DNA from 4 places in the Brevibacillus sp. SKDU10 genome. Region 1 is predicted to be linked to each of the others. Evidence: riboswitches for the same ligand, from Rfam matches in the RefSeq annotation. Region 1 holds a riboswitch; each other region holds the start of a gene.
The links. A riboswitch is a leader RNA that binds a small molecule or an ion and turns the genes downstream of it on or off. The one in region 1 is predicted to bind cobalamin.

Region 2: another riboswitch for cobalamin. It lies ahead of nrdI (class Ib ribonucleoside-diphosphate reductase assembly flavoprotein NrdI); the one in region 1 lies ahead of AYJ08_RS11660 (FecCD family ABC transporter permease).
Region 3: another riboswitch for cobalamin. It lies ahead of metE (5-methyltetrahydropteroyltriglutamate--homocysteine S-methyltransferase); the one in region 1 lies ahead of AYJ08_RS11660 (FecCD family ABC transporter permease).
Region 4: another riboswitch for cobalamin. It lies ahead of cobJ (precorrin-3B C(17)-methyltransferase); the one in region 1 lies ahead of AYJ08_RS11660 (FecCD family ABC transporter permease).

What each region holds. Positions count from the first base shown of each region.
Region 1 covers NZ_LSSO01000151.1:4,187-11,610, forward strand. The annotation lists gene AYJ08_RS11655 (ABC transporter ATP-binding protein) at 26-829, opposite strand; gene AYJ08_RS11660 (FecCD family ABC transporter permease) at 831-1,928, opposite strand; cobalamin riboswitch at 2,179-2,375, opposite strand; gene AYJ08_RS11665 (DUF421 domain-containing protein) at 2,787-3,647, opposite strand; gene spoVAC (stage V sporulation protein AC) at 3,788-4,261, shown strand; gene spoVAD (stage V sporulation protein AD) at 4,274-5,287, shown strand; gene spoVAE (stage V sporulation protein AE) at 5,284-5,637, shown strand; gene AYJ08_RS11685 (DUF1657 domain-containing protein) at 5,666-5,872, shown strand; gene AYJ08_RS11690 (HAMP domain-containing sensor histidine kinase) at 6,012-6,959, opposite strand; gene AYJ08_RS24450 (ATP-binding cassette domain-containing protein) at 7,234-7,424, opposite strand, start outside.
Region 2 covers NZ_LSSO01000041.1:2,797-10,220, forward strand. The annotation lists gene AYJ08_RS03715 (bile acid:sodium symporter family protein) at 1-54, opposite strand, end outside; gene AYJ08_RS03720 (GntR family transcriptional regulator) at 82-756, opposite strand; gene nrdF (class 1b ribonucleoside-diphosphate reductase subunit beta) at 973-1,965, opposite strand; gene nrdE (class 1b ribonucleoside-diphosphate reductase subunit alpha) at 1,981-4,035, opposite strand; gene nrdI (class Ib ribonucleoside-diphosphate reductase assembly flavoprotein NrdI) at 4,001-4,426, opposite strand; cobalamin riboswitch at 4,625-4,821, opposite strand; gene xerS (tyrosine recombinase XerS) at 5,313-6,434, shown strand; partial or broken gene AYJ08_RS03745 (ABC-F family ATP-binding cassette domain-containing protein) at 6,605-7,424, opposite strand, start outside.
Region 3 covers NZ_LSSO01000215.1:184-7,607, forward strand. The annotation lists partial or broken gene AYJ08_RS22505 (ABC transporter substrate-binding protein) at 1-1,402, opposite strand, end outside; gene AYJ08_RS22510 (manganese catalase family protein) at 1,639-2,208, opposite strand; gene AYJ08_RS22515 (spore coat protein CotJB) at 2,225-2,506, opposite strand; gene AYJ08_RS22520 (spore coat associated protein CotJA) at 2,508-2,723, opposite strand; cobalamin riboswitch at 3,019-3,213, shown strand; gene metE (5-methyltetrahydropteroyltriglutamate--homocysteine S-methyltransferase) at 3,380-5,674, shown strand; gene AYJ08_RS22530 (FAD-dependent monooxygenase) at 5,971-7,424, opposite strand, start outside.
Region 4 covers NZ_LSSO01000149.1:70,436-77,859, reverse strand. The annotation lists gene AYJ08_RS11255 (precorrin-8X methylmutase) at 1-324, opposite strand, end outside; gene cobK (precorrin-6A reductase) at 357-1,127, opposite strand; gene AYJ08_RS11245 (sirohydrochlorin chelatase) at 1,124-2,167, opposite strand; gene cobJ (precorrin-3B C(17)-methyltransferase) at 2,182-3,984, opposite strand; cobalamin riboswitch at 4,172-4,363, opposite strand; gene AYJ08_RS11235 (nitroreductase family protein) at 4,558-5,121, shown strand; gene AYJ08_RS11230 (hypothetical protein) at 5,230-5,748, shown strand; gene AYJ08_RS11225 (bifunctional transcriptional activator/DNA repair enzyme AdaA) at 5,925-6,497, opposite strand; gene thiT (energy-coupled thiamine transporter ThiT) at 6,754-7,320, opposite strand.

The sequences.
Region 1 (7,424 bases):
CTTGTTTTCCTACCTTTTCCTTTATTCAACAAATAACCTGATCTGGGATCATATAATGAATGTTCACTCTTCCTGTAACTGGATGAACGGTTACTTCTGTTTGAATCTTGTACACTCGTTCTAAAATTTCAGGCCGAAGAACTTCCTGAGGAGTTCCAGAGCAAACGATAACTCCTTTTTCTAGCATATAAAGACGATCGCAGAACATAGCGGCCAAATTTAAATCATGTAAGGCGGCCAATACGCTTTTTTGCTGTTGTTTCAGCAATTTGAGCATCCCTAATTGATGATGGATGTCCAAATGATTAGTCGGTTCATCCAGCAGTAACAGATCGGTCTCTTGTACAATTGCTCTTGCTAATAAGACGCGCTGCTTTTCTCCCCCGGATAAACTCAGATAACTCCGATCACCCATGTTCTGCAGGCCAACTTGAGCTAGAGCTTGCTCTACTAACGCTAGATCATGCTTATTCTCCTGCTCCCACATACTCTTGTGCGGAGAACGTCCCATCAGTACAAGCTCGTATACATTAAAATCAAATTGAATCTGCGTTTCTTGAACCACTGCACTCAGTTCTTTTGCTAATTGCTTCTGCTGGTATTGACCAAGCTCTCTTTCCAGTAAATAGATACTGCCTGTAGTGGGTAAAAGAGTCCGATATACCTGCTTAAGAAGAGTAGATTTACCACTACCATTCGGGCCAAGCAAGCCCACGAATTCTCCTTTTTGTACGTGTAAATCTATATCCTGCAAGATACATGTCCCTTGAATCTCATATCCAACTTGTTTTAACTCAACATGCTTGTCTACGTCCAATTTTGTAGGCACATTAGCTTCCTCCAAACGTATACGCCCTACGACGCAGCAGCCAGATAAAAAATGGACCGCCGCAAAGCGCTGTGACTATTCCTATCGGCAATTCTTCGGGGGCAATGATTAGTCTAGCCAATACATCCGCCCAGATCATAAAAATCGCTCCACCACAGGCACAAAGAGGGATTAGCCTCCTATGATCAGAACCCACCCACAAGCGAAAGATATGGGGTAACATTAAACCAACAAAGCCAATGCTACCGCTTACAGCAACCAGTAAGCCTGTAACGAGAGAAATCGTAATCAGTAGAATCTTACGCATATTTTCTGGATGTAAGCCAAGTAGCGTAGAGGTTTCTTCCCCTAGTATCAACAAATTTAGATTGCGTGCATTTACCCATAAGAATATAAAGAAAGCAAGTACTGCAATCGTTGGCAATACAAGTGACTCCCACTTGGCACGAGTGAAGCTTCCCATCATCCAGTACAGCACACTTGAAAGGCTTTCCGCTCTTGGTGCCAGCATAATAAAAAAACTAGTAAGCGCTGACAACATAATAGACACAGCTATTCCAGCTAACAACAAACGTATTAGCTGCACCCTTCCGCCTACCAAAGACAAAAGAAACACCAATATAACGGAAGCCAAAGCACCTAAAAAGGCCGCTAAAGAAAGCGCATACGAACCAAATACTCCCAAACTACCAAATAACAGCACTGCTGTTGCTCCCACCGATGCCCCTGATGATACGCCTAAGATATATGGATCAGCTAAAGGATTACGAATCAATGCCTGAATGGCTATCCCAACAATAGACAACCCGGCACCTACAACCGCAGATAATAAAACACGTGGCAGTCGAATATCCCAAACAATATGCATCTGCGCGTTAGACACGTCTGTCCCTACCCATTGTTGTACAAAAGGAACATGTGAGCCTATGACCTTCCAAACGGTAACTGGGTCAATTTGTACTGGTCCCAGCATGATTGCAACCGTCAGCGATAAAAATAATACCACGCCGCTTCCCATCAATTTCGCTATCCAATTTTTTGTATATTGCGTACCGATGCTGTTTACTGACCTTGGGGCTGTCGTGGCGGTTTGTTGCATGCTTCTCCCCCCTATTTAAAACAAAGTAACAAAATGAAACTACTAACTCAGTGATCACCCAAGCTTCAAGTGCAGGTGGCACCGCAATTGGACCTCTACGCCCCGCTAACATGTTATTACTTAAAGATTCGCACAAAAAAGCATCCGTTCCAAAAGGAGACAGATGCTTGGGTTTTTGGACAAACCAATTCCTATAGGTGTATGTACACTATCATCATACGACCTACCCAAACACCTGCCCATCCTCGTGGGAGTGTTACATCTTACGGCAGGTCTCCTGGCTCATGAATCCTCGCAAGCATCCTCCCTTCCCATTCTCTGCAAAAGCGAACAGTGGTGTATCGGATGTTGCTCCTCATTTACAGTGGCGGGACCGCATCGGATTTTCACCGAACTTCCCTTTTAAGTCTGATCCTGAAATCAAACACCGTAACATGGCTATAAATCTGTTGTAATTGTTTGTGAGTGTAACACGATTTGGTGGAACATGGCAAGGCAATGGTTAATTTGTGATAGGTTTGTAAGAACTTTGTAAAATATTTACGTAATGTTTGAAGTTTGGTAGTAATCAGTCAGTGGATTGTTTACATAATGTTAATTATGTTATTTAATTTATATCAAAATTTCTTTTCTTTCTCATTTTATTCACGCTTCGTTTCTATCTTTCCATGAATGTAATAGGAAAGGCAAAAAAGCCATCCAATTAAGGATAGCTTACCTTTCATGTAAGTTGCAATCAATTTTATACCCCTGCCATTATCAGGTTCCTGTCATATAGCCTAAGCATTAGCCCCTTGATGATTTTAGTAACTTGGCTGGACAAGGTTCCTATTATAAGGGCTTCTGTATCGACCCTTGTTAGCTCTGTAAGAAAGGTTTTACCCCTTCTATCATTTTTTTTAAGCTTTGAGCCCCCTTCTCATATTCCTTTTTGGCCACGTTATTTTTTGTTTCAAGTGAAAAAGTCTCCAAATCTGCTTGGCATTTTTTCAACGTAGACAATGTCAATGGTTTTTCCTGAGGGACTGGTACAGTAATTTGGTCATCATATAAATCTACATTCAATTGCCCATAACTGTCTACTTGTCCTATATAAACGTTTTCCAATGGTATTCCCATCTTATTGAGAGTTGTGTGGAGCCATCTTTTCGACAATCCTGTGGTTGCCAAAGGCTCTAACATGACATTCCCATCCAAAATGACCGTTTGAGGCTCTCGGCTTGGAGCTCCTTGGATATTCAGATCTTTGGCAGTAAGCGGTTGATTTTCTTTTTTGAGCAGGACACTAATCTGACCGTTCTGCTCTAATAGCGCATACTCAACATCTGCAATTGAGAATACATTTTTTAAGCGCAATTGTTCTAACAATTCCTCACCAGTATAATTCTCTTTCTTGAGATTATCCTCCATAATTTTCCCATCTTTGATCAGTACACGAGCATTTCCTTCAACTATATCGCTCACTGTCTTACTTTTGACCGATAGATAACTGAGAAGAAATGAAATAAGGGCCCAAATGATCATGCTAACGAATCCGTTCAAAAACCTATCATCAACGTCAGCAGAAATGAATCCCGCAATAGAGCCAATCGTAACACCTACAATATATTCAAAAAAAGTGGCTTGGGCAATTTGGCGTTTTCCCATTAAACGGGTCAAGAACAATAAAGTAAAAAGCGTAACGATTGACCTAATAACAATCTCCCAGAATTCAGGCATAAATATCCTCCCTAGTAACATCTAATCCTTCTATGTATTTAGATTGTGTTACTTTGTTGGTTTTTATCTATAAAAGTCAGGTATAAAAACTGGCTTTGTATTCCAAATTAACTTTGACTACATCAATAAAGGAGTTAACAATGGCTACAAAAAACAGTAAATTAACCGCAACTCAAATCGAATATCAAGCCTTTGCAAAAGCGTTAGAGCCTCCACGACCTGTGCTTAAAAATACCATTCGGGCTTTTTGGGTTGGTGGTTTGATTTGTTTACTTGGACAATTTATTCAAACCTTTTTCATTCACTTTTTTCACTTTGATGAAAAAAGCGCTGGAAACCCAACCTCTGCTGTCCTAATCGCCATTTCTGTTCTCCTAACTGGTTTTGGCGTATACGACAAGCTTGCACAATTCGGAGGTGCTGGAACTGCTGTTCCTGTTACCGGTTTTGCCAATTCGATTGCTTCAGCAGCTATTGAACACAAAAGTGAAGGATATGTACTTGGTGTGGGCGGCAACATGTTTAAATTAGCAGGCTCTGTTATCGTTTTTGGTGTAGTTGCCGCATTTTTCATCGCGTTAGTAAAATGGTTTGTTACTTATGCGGTAGGATAGGAGGATCTGAAGATGTTAAAGGGACATCAATCATGGATTTTTCCAAGCAAGCCAACGATTTTATCCACCGCAACTGTTGGTGGGCCTTTCGAAGCACAAGGAAAAATTGCGAATGATTTTGATATTCTTCATAGTGATACCTGGCTGGAGCAAGACAGCTTTGAAAAGGCAGAAAAAATGATGCTGGAAGAAGCTTGTGATCTCGCTGTCAAACGAGCTAGCTTGCAAAAAGGAGATATCAATTATCTCATTACAGGAGACTTAATGAACCAAATCACCTCCTCAAGCTTTTCAGCACGTACGATTGGGGTACCTTATCTAGGGATATTTGGTGCTTGTTCAACCTCTATGGAGGGGTTGGCTTTAGCAGCCCAATTGATAGATAGCAGGTCAGCTAATTATGTTCTTACGAGTACTTGCAGCCACAATTCGACTGCTGAGAAACAGTATCGTTATCCCACAGAGTATGGTGCACAAAAGCCTCCCTCTGCACAGTGGACGGTAACTGGTGCGGCAGCAGCCGTGGTTGCACCTCAAGGAACAGGTCCGAGAGTTTCCTCTGCTACGATTGGTAAAGTTGTCGATATGGGACTGACTGACCCCCAAAATATGGGGGCAGCTATGGCTCCCGCGGCAGTAGATACCATACAAGCTCATTTTCGAGATATGCAAATTGGGCCTGATTATTATGATTTGATCGCTACGGGCGATCTTGGAAAACTTGGTCACTCAATCGCAGGAAAACTATTGAAAAAGCATGGATTTTCCATTCGTGAGGAAGCTTTCACAGATTGTGGATTATTAATTTATAACGACAATCAGGAGGTTTTCTCCGGGGGTAGCGGCTGTGCATGCTGTGCCACTGTAACATATGGTCATTTGTTAAATCGGTTAGCTAATGGGGAATGGAACCGAATTTTGGTTGTAGCAACAGGCGCTCTGCTTTCACCACTCAGCTTTCAACAAAATGAAACGATTCCTTGTATAGCACACGCTGTAGCTATTGAGAGGGGGGGAAATGAGTGAGCATCTTTATTTGGGCATTTATTGTTGGAGGCATCATCTGTGTCATCGGTCAATTATTAATGGATGTTGCCAAATTAACACCTGCTCATACAATGTCTACCCTAGTGGTAGTTGGGGCCATTATGGATGGACTAGGTTGGTATGAACCGTTAATCAAATGGGCCGGAGCCGGTGTTACGGTCCCCATTACAAGTTTTGGGAATGCTCTAGTACATGGGGCTATGGAAGAAATGCAACGGGATGGTATTGTCGGGATTATTACAGGCATTTTTGAAGTAACCAGTGCAGGTATTTCGGCTGCCATTATTTTTGGTTTTTTAGGAGCAGTTGTATTTAAACCAAAGAGTTAGAGACATACTAAATCAGGAGGTGATATCGATGACAGTAGCTTCTTCAGTAAAACAAACTCTGGCTAGCTTAAAAAGTGCACAGGCCAATTTAGAAACCTTTGCATTAAGTACACAAAATAAACAAGCAAAGCAAGCTTTTACAAAATCTGCCGAGCAAGCACAAACCATTATTGACCAACTGGAAACTCGTGTTCAACAGTTAGAACAAGAAGAACCTCAGTATAAGGGCTTCTAGCATAACACACAGAAGGAGGTAAGGGGGCTGGTTAATACCATCCCTTTTTCCCCTCTTTCTTTTCGTAAATAAAGCATTTCATAAAATACCTTGCTAACATCTACAAATTCTACGCAGGATTACTCAGTTGCGCTATATCTTACACTAGGATCGTAAATTCTATCACAGCACCTCCAGACTCATTGTGATTATAGGCCTTAATTGCTCCTTCATGTTTTTCCACAATCAATTGACATATGTACAAGCCAAGCCCAACACTTGATTTATGCATGCCACTGTTGCTACCCTTATAATATTTAGTAAAAATAGTAGAGAGCTCTTGTGATTCAAAACCAGCTCCTAAGTCAGTTATTTTCATGGTTAATGACTCATCTGTTAAAAAAGCTTCGAGCCTGATGCGATCTCCACTCGATGTATGCTTTATGGCATTGGAAACAATGTTCTCTATCACTTCCCCTATCCGAAACGGGTCAAAGCTACCTCGACACCCCGCATCAAGCGAGTGCGTAACGGAAAATACTACTTCCTTTTGTTTGCATAAATACGAAAATTTATCTTCTATCTCTGCCAAAAACTCGGCAAGATTAACTTGCTTTTTCTGAAGTACAAACTCTGGTCTTTCTAAGTCCCAGACCTCATTTAACTCTTGAATGAATCTTTTTACTCGCTGAGCATGGGTACCTATTGTTTGTAATGACTTATCCTTCTGCTCTTCTGTTATAGAAGAATATGAGCCTGTCAAAAGCTCTATATGACCACAAATGATTGTTATAGGGGGTTTAATATCATGGGTTAAGGCTAAGATCATGTCTTTACGCTGTTCTGTCATTGACCACTGTGTCTTTAAAGAGCTTTCTAAAGCTGAGCGCATATTTTCAAAAGCTTTCAAGGCCTGTCCCATTTCATTGTTATACGAGGTATCAATTGAAAAATCTAGTTCGTTGTTGGAAATCATGCTGCTTGCATTGATTATTTCCTTGAGGGGGTCGGTTATTCCCTTAGAAAACTGATACGATAGAATCGCAATGGTTAAGATTGGAGTAAGCAGCACAATGGGAAAAAACAAAAAGATTAAAAAAGAGTTCATCTCGTATTTTTTCGATCAGATTGTATAAAAATCCAATATGATATAAAAAGAAATCTTCATACCTAAGAATAACGGCCCCTTCAGTGCGATCAAAAGTATACAGGTTTTGGCCCAATATACCTGGTTGATCGCAATAGGTCTTACATAAGCCATTCGTAGGCTTCCACGCCGATACTCTTCGTTAAAGCTTAATGAAAAGAACACAATCGTAATAGCATTGCATGCGGTAAGAAGCATCTCTTGTAAACTAGTGATATGAAAATTCATGTTGGAGCTAAAAGCCACATCTGTCAGCTTGACTTTTGCATTCATTTCCAGCGAAAACGTGCATGCAAGCCAAACAATAAAAGGAACAGCGATAAAACAAAGAACATTTATCTTCTTTCCCCAAAACTTTGAGTGTCATACCCTCCTCCATCTGCTCAAGAAGAGCTTTATCGTCGCCATACCATTTCATTCTGCCTT
Region 2 (7,424 bases), on a different contig from region 1:
CCACACGGTAAATGTCTTGCCTGCAAACGAACTGACCCTCTCCACAAATCCCATCATAAAGCCTCCCTGTGATTTCTCTATCTATATTTGCTGCATGAGTGCATATATTTCTCGCATAGGCCTGAGTATATTTTGCTTAATGCTTGTTTCAAGCTTTTCTTTATCCCCAGTTTGCAACGCATGAATAATGTCCTCATGTTCATGAATGGAAGCCTGATTCATCTCACACGACTGCTTCAAAAATACATATTTAAAGCGACGAATATGATTTTGCAGAGAAACATGAAACTTGCTCAAATACGGATTATCTGCAACATCTGTTATTAGATTATGGAATTGCTCGTCATGCTCCATCGCTTGGAAAGGCTGTTCTCTGGCAATCGCTCCTGCAAATTTTTCGTTCCATTCTTGCAATTGTTCTATATGCTGAGGCAAGATGTGCACAGAAGCGAATTCGGCTGCCAGTGCATGTAATGTTGCAAGTGTAGGATAAACTTTTAAGATATCTTCCTTCTCAAGATTAGTCACTCTCGTCTCTTTCCCTGGTTGCATATGGACCAATCCCTGTACTTCAAGTAATTGAAGAGCTTCTCTTACAGGTGTTCTACTCACGTTTAATGCTTCCGCCAGTTGAATGTCCACCAATTTTTCTCCTGGCTCTAGTGTCCCATCTATGATCCATCTTTGAATGTGAGAGAAGGCACGGTCTTTAGCTGACACTCGAATAGGTGCTACGTAATTACTAGGAATTGGCATGTCTTCCCTCCTTATTCAATATGTAATATATCGCATACAGCTTGTACATTCAACCGAATTTTCAATCTATTTACACTTCCAAATTATACAAAAGGACCGTAGCTGGGCTTTATCCCAACCACGGTCCTTTTCGTTAGCTTTCCTTTTACAAACTACACAATCCGGTTGTCGCTTGCATGCAAGGCTTGTTAGCCGCTATTAGCATCTCATACCTTATTAGAATGAGGTATCCTTTACACGCTGGTTCAAGAAATCAAAATCTTGATCATGGAGCGGCTCCACTTTCCCTTTTTGATAACCGCTTCCTTTTGTGGAAAAGAAGTCATGCGTACTCGTTTCTGTACGAATCCCATTCAATACAACAGGATGAACTTCTTCCTCATCAAAAATCGGTTCTAGCCCTAGGTTCATTAGAGCTTTATTCGCATTATAACGAATATACTTTTTCACTTCATGTGTTAAACCAATGGAATCATAAAGTGTTTCCGTATATTCTAATTCATTTTTGTATAGAGCTTGAAGAAGTTCATCAACAAACACTGTTGCTTGTTCCTGCTCAGCCTCTGTTAATCTAGCAAAAACCTCTTGGGCTAGCAAGCCGACAAAGACACCATGCACACTTTCATCACGGATAATTAGCTTGATAATTTCTCCGCTGGCTACCATTTTCCCTTGACCTGCTAAAAACAGTGGATAGAAGAATCCAGAATAAAACAGGAAGCTCTCCAAAAATACGGAAGCTACCATCGCTTTATACAGGCTCATATCGTCGCCATCTTTGATACCTCTGTAGATATCATCAATAACTGCTGTTTTATACTGCAGATGTTTATCTTCTTTTACCCACTGGAAAATTTCATGAATCCGCTCAGAACTTGCTACTGTTGTAAAAATAGTGCTGTAGCTCTTCGCGTGAATCTCTTCCATCGCTGCCTGGAAAATTAGAATTGCTTTCTTTTGCTTCTCTTTAACATGCTGGGCAATCATGGGCATGCCAACATTTCCTTGTTCTGTATCAAGCAATGTTAGCCCACCTAATACCTTCATGTACGTATCCCGTTCATTGTCCGTTAGATTCGTCCATGACTTTAAATCCTTCGAAATTGGAATTTCTGTATCTAGCCAGAACTGAGATGTATTTTGCGTCCATAGCATCTCGGTATACTGGGTTTCCGGTTCATTCCAGTTGACTGCTTCAAATTTAGACATTGCGATGCTCCTCTCTTATACGCTGCAACTAACGCATTCCTCAATGGTTTTTTTCTTTGTACGGGTATAATACAGCGTCTTTAAGCCCTTTTTCTGAGCATAGATGTAATACATAGCCAAATCCCGTGTGGTTGCGTCATCTTTTACATACAGAATAGTAGAAATCGCCTGGTCGATATGCACCTGAACTTCTGCTACTAGATCAATCACATTAAACATGTTCATGTCATATGCTTCTTTGTAGTAGAAGAAATTGTCATCATCTAAGAACGGCATCGGATAAATCGTTTTGGAATCTCCATATTCGCGTTCCTCGATACGCTGTGTAATAGGTGCAATAGATGCCGTAGAGGACTGTAGATAAGAGATCGAGCCCGTTGGAGCAATCGCCAAACGATAAGCATGGTAAAGTCCGTGGGTTTGTACCTCATCCTGCAAGCGAACCCAATCTTCCTTCGTAGGAATATGGTGGCCTTCGAACAATTGCTGAACCCTTTCTGTTTTTGGTGAATAATCGTGCTGCTTATAACGTTCGAAATAGCTACCGGATGCATATTCACTGTGCTCGAAATCTTGGAAAGTAATTCCTCTCTCTTTTGCAATTAGCATAGAACGTTCTAATGAATAAAAATTCAAGATCATAAAGAATGTACGCGCGAAGTCAATCGCTTCTTTTGACTCATAAGGAATCTTATTTTTAGCCAAGAATCCGTGTAGATTCATAGCTCCCAAGCCAACAGAATGAAGCTCTCGGTTTGCCTTTGCCACAGATGGAACGATCGAAATATTTGTACGGTCACTCACCTCTGTCAGAGCATCCATTGCTAGATGAATCGTGTCTCTCATTCTCTTATTCGCCATTACATTTACAATGTTAAGAGAGCCAAGGTTGCAAGAGATATCGCGGTTAATAACATCCTCCACCCCATAATCATTAATGGTGGAAACTTCACTAAGCTGAGCGATTTCACTGCATAGATTAGAAAATTTAACTCGGCCAATCTCTTTTAATGCGTGATATTCATTAACATTATCAACATACATAATATATGGGTAACCAGATTCCATCTGGATTTGAGCTAATTTCATGATCAGATCACGTGCGCCGATTTTTTTCTTACGTACACGCGGGTTATTGACCAGCTCGTCATACATGCTGGTGATGTCCATATCGTCTAAGTGCTGCCCGTACTCTTTGAACACAGTATGAGGATAGAATAAGTACATGTCTTTATCTTTTTCTACTAGCTCAAAGAATTTATTAGGTGTAACAACGCCAAGTGATAAGGTTTTTATTCTGATTTTCTCATCGCTGTTGATTTTTTTGGTATCTAAGAATTCTTGAATGTCAGCATGGAAAATATTGAGATAAACAACTCCACTACCATCGCGTTGACCAAGCTGATTTGCATATGAGAATGCATCCTCAAACAGCTTCATTACAGGAAGAACCCCGCTAGCTTTACCATCTAGTCCTTTGATTTGCTCGCCAGCGGCACGGATTTTGCTCAGGTTCAAGCTTACACCGCCGCCAATTTTGCTTAATTGCAAGGCTGAATTAATAGAGAACCCAATCGAATTCATTGAATCATCTACCTCAAGCAAGAAACAGCTAACTAGCTCCCCGCGACGTTTTTTACCTGCATTCAAGAAGGTAGGAGTAGCAGGCTGATATTCTTGTGAGATTAACAGGTCTGCAAATTGCAGTGCTTTTTCGCTATCCCCTTTTGCTAGGAACAAGGCAACTACAGCAATTCGATCCTCGTAACGTTCAAGGAATTTGCTTCCATCGTTCGTTTTCATCGCATAATTATTATAAAACTTGAATGCACTCATGAAGGATGGGAAGCGGAATTTTTTATCATATACATAGCGATAGACCCGTTCGACATCGGCAAATTCATAGCCTTCAAACACTTCAGCTTCATAGTAGTCATTTTCAATTAAGTAGTTAATCTTCTCACGTAAGTTATGGAAAAAGACCGTATTCTGATTTACGTAATCAACGAAATAACTCTTCGCTGCCTCTAAATCTTTATGAAACTGAAATTTCCCGTCTTTCTTCACCATAATTTCGTTGTTCAACGTGATCCATTGTGGTAGTTGCGTGGACAAAGTGAAATACCTCCTGCTTAAAAGTTTCTACATCTCGTTTGGTACCGCTCAATTCAAATTTCATGACCAATGGTACATTGTATTGTTCGGCTATCTGGTCAGCTGCAAGTCCGTAGCGAGTCCCCCAATTCATGTTCCCGCTAGCTGCAACTCCCTTCATCCATTGAGAGTGTTGCGTTAGAAATTGTCGTGTCGTTTCAGGAACTTGTCCAAATCCCGTTGTATATGTAATCAGAATGAAAGGTTCGTTTATGACGATATCATCGGAAATTTGTATACAGCGAAAATCTAGTTTTTGGACGAAGCGTTTCACATTTCCTGTTTTGGAATCATATACGATCAGCATCGATACACCCCCCTTTCAGGTATAAAGGACATAAGATGGTAGCAAGCTGACTGCTGATAAATGTAACTTTTTGCCAACATAAAAAGCTCATCCCTTCATGGGTGAGCTTTAAAACGGCACAACAAAGAAAAAATAGCAAAGCAAATAGCCGCTACTATTTAATCCCCGTACCGTTTCAACTTCCCACTCCCCGAAGATGCGAAACTAAGAGAATGGGCAGGTCTACTGACTTGTGTTTCACTTTACTTTGAGCCCTTCCCATATAAGTCGCCTGAGACATGCTTATACAGTGGTTTTGCTCATTTCATCCACACTTACAGTTGCGGGGACAGCTCTGGAATTTCACCAGATTCCCTATTAAGTCGCAAAATGACACCTAATTCTCGGCGGTAAAGTAACTTTTTATCAGTATGTAGTATATAACATTCATATGAGACACTAAATGTAGTCTTGTCACCTAGCATACAATGTTTCTATCAAAAGAGCAAGATACAAAATGCCTACGAGTTAAAAATAAAACTCGGCTCATAAATAGACAGAAAAACAAGCTAGATTTCATGCAAAAATGCCTCTTTTATATGTTTTTCCAGCTCATAACTACACTCCTATTCTTATATAACAGAGCATCCACTCAGACTGTTACAGCTTACCTAGTAACGTAACTATTACTGGGAAACTCATAACTAGACTTCAACAAACAGGCGTAGAGGCTAACACAATTATCCATAATTAGCTTGTTTCATAAGAACAAATGTTCTATAATTGAAGTAAGCAATCTACATCCCTTACAGATATATCATTGTACCAGTATAAAGTCATTTTGATAACATGTTTATATGTATTTATTTTAATAGACGAAGTTGAGCAAAGGATGGTGGTCATTCTCATGTCTGTTACAAAACAACGGGATTCCTTGCAACTCCTTGAGAAAATCCCTTCTTTTCCTTGGTTTGTTGAAAAATATGTGGATCACAAAAGATCAAAGCGCGCTTCGGTCTCCACTTTACTCGGCTATTTGCGTGATTTTGAATTCTTTTTTCGGTGGCTAATGGCAGAGGGCCTTTCCACCGCCCAGGAAATGAGCGAAATTAGACTCGATGAATTAGAGGGACTACGCAAAGAAACCGTCGAAGCCTATCTTCTCTACTTACAGGACTCTCACTTATTTGAGCGTTCGTTGCTATTAACAAAACCCACTAAAAGTGCAAAAAAAGAATACAGTGATTTGACAATATCTCGCAAGCTTTCTAGTTTAAAATCCCTGTTTTACTATTTATCTGCACTCTCAGAGGATGAACATGGCGAATCTTACTTGAAGCGAAACGTGATGGCAAAAATTGAGTTACATGTAGAAGAGGTTACACCGCTTGCTCGTGCAAACGCTATCCGCTCTAAGATTTTAATAGATGACCAAATCCAAAAGTTTGTCGATTTTGTATATCATGGCTACCTAGAGTTTTGTGATACCAAGAAAAAGCTACATTTTCACTATCGAAATCGGGATCGCGATGTAGCCATTATCGCTCTAATCCTTTCTGGCGGATTTCGTGTCTCTGAAATTGTTAATTTGAACCTACAAAATGTGGTCTTGGAAAAAAATCAGGTCTTAATGATTCGAAAAGGCAAAAAAGAGGATGCTCCATTCTTCAGTGACTGGGGAAAGGAATATTTGCTTCGTTATTTGAATACACGCCAAAAGTATCAGCCGCCTGCTCATGAGGACGCGTTATTTCTCACGGTATCACCTACGAACCCAATCGGACACCGCATCGATCTACGTTCCGTTCAAAAATTAGTTAAAAAATATGGAAGTGCATTCGGAATGCCGGACATTTCTGTACATAAATTACGTCATAGCTTTGCTACCCAATTTTTGCGCTTAAACCCTGATCCTCATCAGCTTCAAGCTCAATTAGGACATTCAAAAATAGATACGACGATGCAATACGCCCATGTACTCGATGATGCGTTGAGTCAAGCAGTCAATCGAACAACCAGTAAATTGTAATGAAACGCCCCCTCTTCGTTACATGAAAATACCTACAACGTCAAAGCTGCACCCAATCTTATTCGTTACACGATCCTCCCGTTATGCTAAGACATACAAAAAAACAGGCAGCATCCTTCTCTTTGAAAGATAGCTGCCTGCTCCTATTTACTTACTATTCTGGGGCCAATCTATTCTTTCCCTTGCATGGCGTACCACATTTCATAGAGCTGTTTGATCTCTTGTTCTTGTGCTTCTAGTTGATTCTGGTAGTGGACTAGCTGTACATAGTCATCCTTAGCTTGCTCCATTTCTCGCTGCCACGCCTTACATTGCTCCTCTTTTCGAGCGATCTTTGCTTCCAATTGCTGAAGCTTAAATGCATTCACTTTAGGAACTTTCGCTTTAGGGAGAGAATTAGCCAGTGCCAGATCTTCATTCTCTGTTTGCTTTGTTTGAAGTACAAGATCTACCGTTTCAGCCTGGTCACATCGTCCCTTTTGTTGCCGATCAGTATGACTCTGCGTTTTGTCTTGTATTCCTTTTGCGATCTTGTCTTTTTGCTTGTGCACTCCTATTGTATGATTGGTAACGAATCGGTGCTTTCTGCGCTTTTCTCTCGCTTCCTCATAGGTTCCTTCATAATGGATTAGACGCTGATTATCAATCCAGCAGACGCCGCCTACCATTTTTTGCAAGAAATACCGATCATGAGATACAACGACAAGTGAACCTTGATAATGGAGCAGGGCTTCCTCTAATGTTTCTCTCGCTTCAATATCCAAGTGGTTTGTAGGCTCATCTAGTATAAATAGATTGATGTCTTGATGCATTAACTGAGCCAGCCTTAATCTCATCCGCTCTCCACCACTGAGCTGTCCCACTTTTTTAAAAACTTGCTCTCCATAAAACAAAAAACCTGCCAGGATATGCCGTGCTTGTGCTTCTGTTACAATGGCGATCTCTCGAAACGCGTCAATCACACGCCGATTGGGATCTCCTTCTAAAGCC
Region 3 (7,424 bases), on a different contig from region 1:
CTTTGTCAGTTCTTGCAACAAGCGCTGGGTAATCCATTAATTCTGCCTCTAGTTGAACGCCAATTAATTTGTAGTTTTCCTTAGCGATAGGAATAAGAATGTCGCTTACTTTACTTTTCGTTGTCAGGTAGTGAAGAACTAGTTTTTTTCCGTCCTTTTCACGGATGCCATCCGAGCCTTCTTTCCAACCTGCTTCATCCAGTAGCTGTTTAGCTTTATTCACATCATAAGCGTAGGGATTCACATCTTCTGTATACGCCCAGGATACTGGAGATATGGGGACATTAGCTACTTGTGCATAACCTTGATAGGCGGCATCCACAATTTGTTGACGATCAAGCCCATAGATTAGCGCCTGTCTAACACGCTTGTCTTTTAAATAAGGCTTGCTATGGTTAAAGGAAAGATAGCTGTAGGCAGTCGAAGTATAAATATTGATGTTTGCAAAACCAAGCCCCTTTAAAAGCTCCAGATTATCAGCATTTGCAGGGAAGGAGCTATAATCAGTCTCACCTGTTTGGAAAAACTGCGTAGTATCTCCATCGGTTGTTTTATAAATAAAATGGGGAATGGCCGGTTTTCCCTCGTAATAATACTCATTGGCCACAAATCTCACTTCTTGACCGGGGATAAACTTTTCAAATTTGTATGGACCAGCTCCGACTGGTTTTGTATGCAAGGTACGTAGATAGTCAAGCTTACCTGGTTCATAGCCTTTTCCATAATAAGCTTTGGACAAAACGTGACCACCAAGCAGGAGAAGAGAGCGAGCGTTTACTTTCTCAGTGGTTATCTTGATTGTCTGTGGGTCGATGACTGTAATCCCCTCAATGGTTTTTGCTTTTCCTTCTTTATAAGCTTTGCCGCCCTTAATGTGTACTTCGGCGATTTCTGTTTCTCCGTCATACGTTTTATCATGCAATACGGTGAGGGTGAAGGCGACATCATCAGCAGTCAAGGGTTCTCCATTGCTAAATTTTACATTTTTACGTAGATGGAAGGTATATGTAAGCTGATCATCGGAAATATCCCACTTTTCTGCTAATTTAGGAACTGGTTTGCCACTCTTATCAATATCTACAAGTGGAGAAAACATCACGGAGGTAACGTTACCGTCATAACCATTGTGATAAAAATATGGATTGAAAACCCCGCCTGGTTCAGTTAAAGCTACTACAACCGTGTCTTTTCGATTTTTAGCCGATTGAGGCGACTTCGATTTGTCTGTAGCAGCGATAACAGCATCTCCTGCGTTCTGTACCCGTAGTGTTTGAGCCTGAGTATCTGCCTGACCATCGGCTGGAGTATTAGAGGTGGATGGAGCTCCTTCGCTACTGCAACCGGCTAATAAGGAAGCTCCTAACAGAAATGTGAAGAATGAATGTATAAAAGCTCTTCTCATGATGATCCTCCTTATAAATTGGAAAATGTAGACTCATTATATTATTATAATTCCGATCTGTAAAGTATGAATTAATCTTATTTCTGCAATTCCCACTTGAAAAGCTTTTTGACAAAAGGCTGGACATAAGCGTAGAGGAAAATAGAGCGTAGAAAAAGCATTTGACCAAATCTCTTACTAGAAATTTGGTCAATTAGCCTTTCATATTCACTTGTAGCGTGTAGTTAGTTTCGTAGTTAGAAAATTTTCTTCTGTTCCCGATCTGCTTTTAGAATTTCCACTGCTTCACGAAACCGTTGAGAATGTACAACTTCACGTTCACGAAGGAAAGAAAGGCTATCGATTAAATCGACATCATCAGTCATATTAATCAACCATTGATAAGTAGCCCGTGCCTTTTCTTCAGCAGCAATATCCTCATACAAGTCTGCAATCGGATCACCTTTTGCTTGAAAATAGGTAGCTGTGAAAGGAACACCGGCTGCATCATGAAAAAACAAAGCCTTATCGTGATTTGCGTAATGTGCGCCAAGACCAGCTTCCTCTAGCTGTTCAGGAGTGGCGTCCTTCGTTAGCTTATATACCATTGTTGCAATCATCTCGAGATGGGCAAATTCTTCTGTGGAAATATCGTTTAAAAGACCAATGACCTTATCAGGAACAGTATAGCGCTGATTCATATAACGTAGAGCGGCCGCTAATTCCCCATCAGCTCCACCGTATTGTTCCATCAAGTACTTTGCCATTTTCGGGTCGCATTTGCTTACGCGAACGGGATACTGTAATTTTTTCTCATAAATCCACATTCAAAATTCCCCCTTTCTAGACCTGCCAAGGCCAAGGTACTTCGTTCCACGACCAAGGGTACTGCGAAAAGCTATTGCCAAAATTCATCAGAGGTCCGAATGAAGATTCGAATTGGCGCTTTAGTGTCATACTTTGCTGTGCCGTATCGTTGAATTGCCTAATAGCAGTCATGTCAGTAGGATGGGTATCAAGATACAGGTTTAGTTCCACTAACACAAAGTCAATTGCCTGAATTTGGTGAAGCAGCTCATAATATTGTTGCTGGCGTTCATCCGTAAAAGTACCATGATCGCTCACTTTATTTGCCTCCCTTGTACGGATTTTCATAAGGCGCATACAGAGCAGGCCAGAGGGTTCCTAAGCAAAGAGCTTTGTATGGATCAAATTGGGGTAAATTCGGGGGTTGAAATCCCAAGTAGAGCTGTGGTGGTGTTTCATAGGTTACAACCCGTTGTGGCGGACAAGGATCACATGGACCGATATAAGGAAAGTATGCCTTTCGATTTCGACTCATATGATTGCCTCCTTTCCTGTAGATGTCCTTATATGCTTATCAATTGGACAAGGGGAGTAGAACAGAAAACATAGGCAAAAAAGAGAAGGAATTCCGCTTTTTACGTCAAGTTGACAAAAAGGGCGAGCGGTGGTGCGAAGGATGGGCAAAATCCAGTTTGCCATGGAGGTGGCAGAAGTCTTCCTGCAACAATAGGAAACTGAATTGAATAAAAATATGGAATTTTATGTGAAGTTATATTATGATAGCAAGCATACCTAGAATAAAGGTTTAGATATCTTGGTGATATGGATGAATTAAATATGTGGAAATAGGTTCTTTGAACAATGAGTGTCAAGGATGAAAAGGGAAGCACGGTGTAAATCCGTCACGGTCCCGCCACTGTAAAAGAGGAGTCAGTACAAAAAACCACTGATCAACTAAGGATTGGGAAGGTATGTGCTGATGTGGATTCTTAAGTCAGGAGACCTGCCTATTTCAACAACACTGTGTGACCTACGGGAGATAGGGAGGTGTTAGATAGCTGTGGCAGTTGTACATGTATATTCACTGCTTGTTCAAGCATCTCTAACCATCTTTTGAACGGGAAGAGATGCTTTTTTGTTTGAGTTGTGTTTTTTACCGAAAATATAACCTGTTTAGGAGGGCGAACAAGCATGAATAAAGGAATAAGTAGCAATTTAGGATATCCACGCATTGGGGAAAATCGCGAATGGAAAAAGGGATTAGAAGCATTTTGGGCCGGGACAATTGAAGAGAAGGAATTTCTTGCCCAAATGCAACAAAGCAGACTCCAGCATCTGCAAAAACAAAAGGAAATAGGCATTGATCTGATCCCGGTCAATGATTTCACTATGTATGATCACATGCTGGATATGGCCGTGATGTTTGGTTATGTTCCAAAACGCTATGAATATGCTGGTGGGGAAGTACCTTTGTCCACCTATTTTGCTATGGCACGAGGCAATCAGCATGCAGTTGCTTGCGAAATGACCAAATGGTTTAATACCAATTATCACTACATTGTGCCGGAGTTTCAGGATATCAAACCCGTCCTTACCGAAAATAAACCGCTTCTTGCTTATAAAGAGGCAAAAGAGGAGCTGGGGATTAAAGGAAAACCGGTTATAGTGGGACCTTATACCTTTATTAAGCTATCCAAAGGGTTCGATCGGCTACAGATACCGGCTATTATCCTACAGCTCGTCCCTCTTTATGTGCAGGTTCTAACAGAATTAGCACAGGAAGGCGTGAAGTGGGTTCAGATGGATGAGCCAATTCTAGTAACATCTTTATCCGAAGACGAAATGAAGACGATCTCCTACATCTATGAACAGCTTCATGAAGCTGTTCCACAACTCCAAATCATGCTGCAAACCTATTTTGGTTCCGTTACATTTTACAATGAAGTGATTAAGCTGCCTGTAGCAGGAATTGGATTAGATTTTGTCCATGATGCAGGACGAAGCCTTGAGCAGATCACAACAAATGGTTTCCCTCAGGATAAAGTACTTGGGGCGGGCATCATTGATGGAAGGAACATTTGGCGTGCAAATCTGACTCATAAGACAAATCTTCTCTCTACTATCAATGAGCATGTCGATGCATCTCGTATCTGGATTCAGCCATCTAGTAGTCTACTTCATGTTCCAATCAGTCTAAATCAAGAGACAGAGCTTGATCCACTCGTTAAAGATTCATTGGCGTTTGCAGATGAAAAATTAATTGAAATCAAGCATGTTACAGATTGGTTGCAGAACGGAGAGGAAAGCGTTAAAGAGATTTTTGCGGAGAATCAAACCATCTTAGAACGGGTAGCGAACGCTGTAGCTCGCAATCGCCCACATATACATGAGGCTGTTGCCAGCTTGCAATTAGATCAGATCGGCCGTGCATCTGATTATGAACAACGGCGAAAACAACAACAACACCAATTACAGTTACCAATTCTCCCTACTACAACGATTGGTAGCTTTCCACAAACAACAGAAGTTCGTCAGGCGAGAAATAAATGGCGGAAGGGGGAATGGTCGGCAGAGCAATATGAGCAATTTTTGCAAGCAGAAATCCGGGAATGGATTGACATACAAGAGAAGGTTGGGCTTGATGTGTTGGTTCATGGGGAATTTGAACGAACAGATATGGTGGAATTTTTTGGCGAAAAACTAGGTGGATTCGCTTTTACTAAAAACGGATGGGTGCAATCCTATGGTTCACGTTGTGTAAAGCCTCCAGTTATTTATGGAGATGTAGAGTTTATTGAGCCGATGACAGTCAAGGAGAGTATCTATGCACAATCTCTAACAACTAAACCCGTCAAGGGAATGATTACAGGACCTGTCACTATTTTAAATTGGTCCTTTGTGCGTGACGATATTTCCAAAGAGCAGGTAACCTATCAAATTGCACTTGCCTTACAAAAAGAGGTAGAGGCGTTAGAAGCTAGTGGGATCACGATGATTCAGGTTGATGAACCAGCACTACGTGAAGGGTTACCGTTAAAGAGAACGGAATGGGAAGCATATTTAGAATGGGCTGTAAAAGCCTTCCGCTTAACGACTTCTACTGTAAAAGACACGACCCAAATTCATACCCATATGTGCTACTGCGAGTTTCATGATTTTATCGATTCTATCAGCGAACTGGATGCAGATGTTATTTCAATAGAAACATCGCGCAGCCATGGTGAGCTAATCCATGCTTTCCATAATCATTCCTATCTGAAAGGAATTGGTCTAGGCGTCTATGATATTCATAGTCCCCGTGTTCCAACTGTAGAAGAAATGGTAAAAATGATTGAGAATGCTCTACAGGTCCTTGAACCCAGACAATTTTGGATTAATCCCGATTGCGGATTAAAAACAAGAGGGCGTAAGGAAACGATCGCTTCCTTAGAAAATATGGTGACTGCAACTCGATTAGTTCGTAACACCATAACAGCTATTCCCTAAGATTGCGTACGAGATTCAAAACATATCTTCATGGATCTTGTGTTTCCCCCTGATACGAATCATCACTACACAATACTTGAAAATAAAAGGAAAGAGAATATAGGGACGAAAAACTAGCCTGGTTAGTTGAATGGCAGCATTTCTAGATGGGGTGATATCCTAAGCACTGAAATGCTGCCATTCCTATTTTATACAAGGCTCTATAACGAAGATTCATGTGTTGCAAGAAGGGAAACGATAGTTGTTCTCTTACACAAGGGACAATAGATAGAAAAAGGTTGGTACAGACTCAGAAACTAAGGCAGCATGATGTCAGTCAGAGTCTTTTCAATATTTGGTATGAGTGAAGATTCATCAGAAGTGTTCCAAGCAATAAAACCATCAGGGCGAATCAGGACAGCTACTTGGCTTTGCAAAAAAGGTGGGAATTGGTCAACAGATAAGCATTCCAGCTGGAATCGCTTCATTATCGGTTGCAATTGTGCAAAAAGAGATTCATTCTTACCAAGACCAGAAATCAATAGGACCCAATGACCATGCTGCATGATTGTGAATAATTGTTCCCTTTGACCTGTTAGGAGAGAGCCATCTACATTGGGACAACGATGACCCGCTAATGAACCTGCTGAGAGAATTGGAAGGGGCGGATAAACAACTTGCATACCGCTTATTTGCTCAGCAAACCTACGATTAACATCAGGTATGGTTAACAGTTTCGACATGAGCTCGCGTAATGCCAGTCCGCTTTCAGTAAAATCTTTCAATAAATGTACTTGAGCTAGCGTTTCTTTTAGAAAAACTGCCCCAGCCTGATGACGCTCTACATGATACGTATCTAGTAAATGCAAGGGTGCTTTTTCATGAATGACGGCTGCTAGCTTCCAACATAAATTCACAGCATCCTGCAATCCTACATTGAGTCCTTGGCCTCCCGCAGGAAAATGAATATGAGCAGCATCGCCAACTAAGAAAATTCGTTTGTTTCGATAACTAGCGGCCTGACGGTGTGTACTACCTACCCGTGAAAGCCATCCTGCATGCTGAATGGGCATTGTTTGGTTCGTAATTCGCTCAATAGATGTCTGTAATTCTTCTAGCGTCACAGGAACATCAGGTGGAATATGGTAGCGGAGAGGGTCGATCATTGCAAATCGGTATACGCCGTCTGCAATCAACATCATTAATAAAGAACCATTTTCATTATAAAACTGTAGGAAAGGCTCTGCTGGAGGCTCTGTAAGAATAATATCACCTAGCATAGCGGTGAAAGTGGAGGGGCTCCCTGTGAAGTCAATTTCGGCGCATGTACGTACAAGGCTTCGGGCACCGTCTGCACCGATTACATAATTAGCGGTTAATTCATAAGATTCAGTTTCGTTTTCTATTAATAAATGAACCTGAGAATCTGTTTGTTGCAGATTAGTCAGTTGATGCTGACGTCTTATTTCTACTCCAAGCTCTAGTGCACGTTGTTCGAGAATTTCCTCTGTAATGGATTGAGGAAGAAATAAGGTATAGGCAAAGGGAGTATCCAAACGGGAAAAGTCAAGACGTGTTTCAAGTCCGGCATAATGAGCACTTGAAAGCGGATATCCACGAGTAATAAATCGATCAAGAATCCCTCGCATTGCAAAAATTTCTAGAGTTCTAGGGTGTAGGGTCAATGCTCTAGAGTGCCGAACCCTCTCTTTACGTCTTTCTAATACGATTACATGAATATTTGATTGTGCTAATTCGCATGCACACATCA
Region 4 (7,424 bases), on a different contig from region 1:
AGAAATATAAACATGCACATCTCCACCAAACGCCTTTAGACGTGGCTTACTGATGCCTACTTGAACCATTTGAACATCTGCAATAATTGGTTCACCAGCTTGAATAGCGCGAATGCCCGCTTCTACTGCATCAGGATGAAACTTCATGCTACGCCCTAAATCAAAGTCGGCTGTTGCGTGGATAACGCGTTGCACCACACGATACTGATCATCCGTAAAAGGATGTGGACCTAGCTCCTCTGTAATCATTTCAAAACTTTTTGATTCAATTTCTTGTGGTTGAATCGTTAGTGGTTTAAACTCCGTATGAAATTGCGATGACATATGATTTCTCCCCTCTTTGGTTCCGTTATTTTTTAGACCGTAGCCTGTGTTCTTAACGCTTTCAAAACGCTATCAAATGTGTGATGCGTCTCTCCATACACGAGTTTAGGTCTGTCGATCATAATGGTATAGATGCCAAGCTCTAGGGCTGCCGCCAGCTTCTCATCTACAGCTCCTACCTTACCGCTTTCTTTTGTAATCATTGTAGTAACACCATATTGTGTATACAAAGCGGCATTCAATTCTTTCGAGAAAGGACCTTGCATGGCAATAATATTTTTTTGCTCTACGCCTAACTCTTCACATTTTTCCATATTGTCTTTGCGTGGCAGCATTCGTGCAATCAAACGAATCTCAGGATCACCTAGCAAATGCTTAGTAAACGTACCAAGCGTTTTGCTTCCTGTGGTTAGCATCACTACGCCTTTTCTTTGTTTTGCTTCCAATGCTGCTTGTTCATAATTTTCCACTATGAGCACATTAGGATGGTCAACATAACTGCGGGTCTCCCTCTCATACCGAATGTAAGGAAGCTGTAATTCTTCTGAGCAAGCCATAGCATTTTTAGATGCTTCTTCTGCAAAAGGATGACTTGCATCCACAATGGTTGTAGCCTTTTGTTCCTTGGCTAAGGCAATCATATCCGCTAGTGGTAGTCTTCCTACTCGCGTCGTAATTCCCTCGTCCTCTAAGCTTTTAGCGGCAGAATCGGTAACAACCGTTGCCAGTAGATCAACACCAGTAGATTTCAAAAGGACAGCCAATTCGCGTGCATCACTTGTCCCTGCCAAAAACAGGATCATACACGTACCCCCCGTTTATCGTCAGCTTCTGTAGCCTGAGACTCCTTGCTACAGGCTGTTTGCTCCTCTTGGGTTACAGGGGTATGGCTGTGTCCGTTTGCATGGTGATGATTATGATCATGGTGGTGGCCATGGTCATGGTGGTGATCATGGTCGTGGTGGTGATCATGGTCATGATGGTGATCATGGTCATGATGGTGATCATGGTCGTGGTGGTGATGATCGAATACAGCAAGTTTTCTAAATTGACAAAGATCGCAGTTGGCTAATGCCCGTCCCTGTAATGCTTCTATAGAACGATCTACTACAATTTGTTCTAGCAGTTCATGGAACCCTAATGCCTCGCTCATCGAGGCATGTATATCAGGGAAGTCCTGATGAAACTGTTGTAAGTTTTCTTCTAAACGTTTTAACAGGATACCCGTAAATAGCAAATAAGGAAGGACATAAATCTGCTTAGCTCCCTGTCTTACACAACGGACTAATCCTTCTTCCACTGTCGGATAGGTAACGCCCATGTACGCCACTTCAACGTTACCTACCCCTGTACTCTCCCATAACAAGCGGGCTATTTTACAAAGATCGCTGTTTGCATCTGAATCACTGCTACCACGACCTACTAAAAGAATGGCACTATCCTTGTTAGCCGGTTCTAGCGGTGTATAGGTAGTTGTATGTTGTAGACGATCCCGCAAAATTTGCACCATATCCTCGTGAACACCTATGGGACGCCCATAGCGAAAATCTACATGGGGATATTTCGCCTTAGCTTCGTCTATTTCATGAGGGATGTGCAGTTTAGCATGGGCTGCTTGAAACAGCATTAAAGGTACCATTGCTACAGTGGTAGCGCCACGTTCTACTATTTTTTGCACGCCCTGCATAATGGTTGGTCTGGTTAACTCCAAGAAACAAGTCTCATACAGTGTCACGTCTGTTTGTTCCTGTAACAATTCCGTAACTCGCTGTGTAAACTGTAGAAGATGCTCATTTCCCTCGGCATCTCTGCTACCATGACCGATAAAAAGTATTCCGTTCAAAAAATTCCCCCCCCTTAATCTCCACACGGTTCTTCGATCTGCAATGGAGCTACGAATTCCTGATAGCGGTATTCAAGTACCTGCCCTGTACGTTTAAAGAATTTATGGAATCGTTCCTCGATATGACCCTTTGCCTTGTACTCATCCACAATCCGTTCTACAAGTCCAATGATCTGATCTTCTGGAACTCCCTCAGCTATACGTTGTCCAGGATGAGCGTTACGTCCGATGCGCTTGCCACCTAAAAACACATCATATGCGCCACGTCGGTATACAAGACCAATGTCTTCCATAACTGCACCGTAGCAAGCCATTCCGCAGCCGTTAAAGCCAATTTTTAAATCCTTTGGCACAGCTAGACCATCTAATCGTCTGCCTAATTCCTCAGCTACAGGGATCGATTCATCCTTTTCTAAATCACAAAAATCACAAGCTTTCACCTGCGCACTAGCCCCGATCGGAAACAATTGAAAGCCGACTGCTCTTAATTGTTGCGTGACCTGCTCTGGATCTACCTGCGGTAAGCGAAGAATAATTTGATGCTCAATGCTGTACATCATTTCTCCGCCATCCTTGGTCAAATCGGCCAGTAGACGCATTTGCTCAGAGGTAAAATTCTTACGAGCTACACCAGGCGAAACTCCTAGCTCTAAAATATCAACAACTCCGCTAAACGGGCGAGGTGGTGGAGTGATACCCTGATTTAACTCTAATGCTGTCTTTTCATCAACGCACGCAAGCGCTTCCATCGCTAATTGAAAGGCCTTTACCGCTTGTTTAGGAGCTTGAAAGCTCTCTGCCTCTGCCTGAAAAGAATTCTGTTCTACTTCCCCTGAGAATCGCCTGGGATTTGAAAGGGCTTCCATTGCCGCTGATGGTGCGGAATCAGAAACCTGAGCTTCTTGTATTGTAGCCTTCGGTGAAGTCGCTACAGCCACTTCTTGCACAGAAGATGACTCAGATACCGGATTTCCACTCTGAGGCTGGCTGTGAAGCGCCCAAGGCTCTGCCTTCTCCTGCAAGCGTTCATGAGGTTTTAACGGTTGATCCATGCGATTTAACGTATATTTACGTTGATATCCGCGCGGAGTAATAATTTTTTGGTCGTAAACAAAGGTAGTCGAGTTCCCGATGATTACTGTTGTCAGCATTCCAATTTCATGCTGCAGCATGTCTGCAAGTGTTGTAATTACAACATGCTCTCGATCTCTATAGGCGCTCTTTACGATTCCTACAGGCGTTTTTGGAGAACGATATTTTAATAATATTTGCTGTGTTTCTACAATTTGTCGTGTACGGCGACCACTGCGCGGGTTATACAGCGCAATGACAAAATCAGCAGAAGCGGCTGCTTCTACACGCTTAGCAATCGTTGCCCACGGTGTAAGATGGTCACTCAAGCTGATTGTGCAAGCGTCATGCATGATTGGAGCACCCAATAAAGACGCGCAAGACTGAATGGATGAAATACCAGGTACAACCTCTACCTTCACCCCAGCAGATTCCGTCCAGCCTTTTTCTACTAGGACTTCATAAACTAGTCCGGCCATGCCGTATACCCCAGCATCCCCACTAGAAATAACGCCAACAACTTGACCTAACTCAGCCAATCTTACCGCTTCTTGAGCGCGGCTAACCTCTTCTGTCATCCCAGTACGCACGACACTTTTGTCTGAAATAAGCTCTCGAATTAAATCTACATAAGTGTTGTAGCCAATTATCACTTCGCATTCCAGGATAGCCTCTTTTGCCCGATGCGTAATGTGATCATGATGTCCTGGTCCAAAGCCAATTAGTAGAATTTTTCCTTTCTCCATCTACTCCAAGCCCCCTATCCTTATTTGCAATCGACCTTACATTTTTATACAATAAAAAAAACAGCGCTTCCCCGTCTGACTTACGTGAGAAGTGCTGTTATGATGAGCTTGTTATTTTTTGAAAAGGAGTATCCCCTTCTGCAGCAAAACTGCTCTCATAACACCTCCCCATCTGCCGTAGGTCTGACGGTGTTGTTAGAATAAAGAGGGTAGCCTGACTCTTGGAATATCCTGCTCCTTTTCGTCTTCTGAAAATTTGTAATATCCAGTGACAAAAACGGGCTCTCCAATTACAGTGGCGGGACCGTGTTGGATTTTCACCAACTTCCCCTTGTGAATCGTTTCTCATGTAACAATTCCTTTATTCCCAAGCTTATGTGATTACTTCTATCATAATCCAATTTGCATTTTATTGTCCATACTTTTCTGTCTAGCCCACACGGGACTGGACAAGTGGTCAAAGAAGATCGTATACTGACATACTATTAGAAATCTTCTTTTTTTATGCATAGAGGAAAATATATTTGAATATACAGTATCATAATTAACATATTATAGAAAGGTTGTTAAAACATGTCCCTCTTACACACCTTACAACAACGTCAAGCTATACGCGCCTGCGATGGTCGCCCTGTAGAAAAAGAAAAGATTGAAAAGCTACTGGAAGCAGCTATATTAGCACCTAATGATCGCTTGCGAGAGCCTTGGCACTTCTATGTCATTCAAGGTGCTGCTAAGGAACGGTTTAACCAGCTAGCTCAGGATTTCTTGCTTGAACGCTTTCCTACCAAACCTCATTTAGTAGAAGAGTCCATGAAGAATGTTCTGGCTACCCCTCTCATTATAGTCGCTACATCACAAATCATAGAAGGCGACGAAGCTTCTTCGCTTGATAATGATTATGCTGTAAGCTGCGCTATTCATTCGATGTGGCTGATGGCTTCTGAGCTAGGTCTAGGTTTTGTGTGGCGTACGCGTGGTGTAGGTTTAGCTAGAGATGAACGTCTCAAAGCCTTCTTGTCCCTATCTGATCAAGAAAAAGTGATTGGTTCCTTATTTATTGGCTATCCAACTGATGAAGCCACACCTCGAACTGCTCGAAAGCCTTTCACGCAAAAAACAACCTGGGTTGAGTAAAGCTTTGGTATATTTCGAAAGGTTACAAAAAGGTTACATTTTTCCCCGCTTTGTTGTAACATTTTCCTCACCTGCTACGTATTATTTTTATAGTAGGTGATGATACATATGACAAACCACATGACTTTTGCCATACTGGTGGGCTTGTGTGCGACAGCGGGACTTTTTTTATTTCGACGCGCTGTGACGAGTGGAGATCGACAGCAAGGTGGATTCTGGATTAATGGTCTAGCTATCGCTATTGCAACTTTGCTGGTTTTATTCTCAAGCGCCATCGTCGTGTTCTTATTGGTTACGATTCTCTGGACAGTCGGCACTCTATTTCCTATGTTTGTCGACAAATCTGATTTCTGGACACTCGTTTCCTTTGCAGTCGTCTCCTTTTTCATGTTAATGCTGTACGAACTAATTCTTGAACCAGTCCTTTTATACATAATGCAAAGACTACATATCTCAAGAAATTGGAAATTGATACCTGAAATTTTAGCAACGACCTTCATTTTTTATCTCGTGCACACCACATGGATTCCTGATGTCTTGTTAACACCATTAACTCCTTTATTTGTTGGCTTATTAGCTGTAACAGTCGATTATTTTTTAGAGCGCATCATGGGTGAGAGAAGGTAAAAATGCAGACACGACAAAAAGCACCTCTTAGTTTGCGAATTTCGCAACATGACAGAAGGTGCTTTTTATCTGTCTTTTCCTCGTACAAAAAGGCGTTTCTGCCAGCTACAGAAACGCTTCAACTGTTCTTCCATTCTTTTTTATATGTATGTTCTCCCGTTTTACAGCAGATGCACTTAGCGTGTCGTCCCTGTTTTTCCCTGTTTCTTCTGCTGTAAGCGGTATTGAGTAGGTGTACAACCTGTTTCTTTCTGAAAAACAGCGGCAAAATAGGCACTATTACGAAAACCTACTCTGCTTGCAATCATTGAAACATTTCGATCTGTTTCTAGTAGCTGCTTCTTCGCTTCATCTATTCGGATGCGCGTTAAATATTTCCCTGGCGTTATCTTCATACAACGAGAAAAACAACGCTGCAAATAAAAAGGACTCACATAGAGACGTGACGCCATTTCACGCAGAGTTACGGGTTGGTTATAGCAATCGTGAATCATCTCTAGCAAACGGGTCGCCGCATCTTCTTCCGCTGATTTCCAGGTCGGTTCAGATGGTCTACAACGCTTGCAAGGACGAAAACCTGCAGCAATGGCATCGGACGCCGCATAATAAATCTTCACATGCTCTCTTTTGGGTGTCCTTGATTTGCATGACGGCTTGCAAAAGATACCCGTCGTGCTAAGGCCATAAAAGAATAGTTGATCATAATTTGGATCGCATTCTACTATCGCCTTCCAGAACTCCTCTTTCATCCACGATCCCTCCTAGCCTTCAATCCTCAGTATAACGTAATGTTTTTACTTCTAGTAAGCAACTGGGAATGAAAGAGCAAAATTTCGATAGTTTTTTCTTAATTTCACAATTATGTAACTTTTTCCATAACAAAAAACCGTGCTTTTTCACGTTCTTACAAATATTTTTTGTAATAAACCACTCTTATTTTCACTAATAGTAAAAAAGCTAAGAGAGGAAGCAGCTCCCTTCTCTTAGCTTTTTTAAACTACTTTATTATGCACGTCGATAAGCGCCCGGATTCTGCTGAAACAATTGAGGTGCCCCATTTGCTAGTAATGTAACTACCAAAGCCGTAATCACATACTCAGGTATCAAATAAGTTGCATTATAGCTGAAGGAATAAAGGGTTGCAGGTGTTCCTTCCGGGGCATAGCTCCCAAACCAAACAGCTCCTGAAGTCGTGCGAATGCCCAAGCATAGCGCAATTCCAACTAGCAATCCTCCCCAGATGGAGGCAATTTTTGTTGCTTTGCTTTGCGTCTTACTAGCGTACAGGAATGCACCAAAGCCTAGCACGGCATAGGATAGAGGATAATCTAACACCATTTGAATCGGATGGACCATCTCGCCACCAAAAAAGAATTTAACCATGCCTACTAGCCCGCCTGTGATTAAGCCTGCTACCCAACCGCGGCGAAACGCCAAGAGAGCTATCGGTACCATTACCAGGGATACGCTCCCCCCTTGAGGCATGGCAAACAGCTTTACCTTACTTAAAATAACAGCTATTGCTGCCATGATTGCTATTTCCATCATGATAACCAGTCGTGTTCGTGACATTTCGATTCCTCCTCATTCTGATGCAGTATGTATGTAAGCAGCAGAAATAGAAAGGGTCCAACTCAAGTTTATATAGACTATAAATACAAATTAGAGCAAATTGT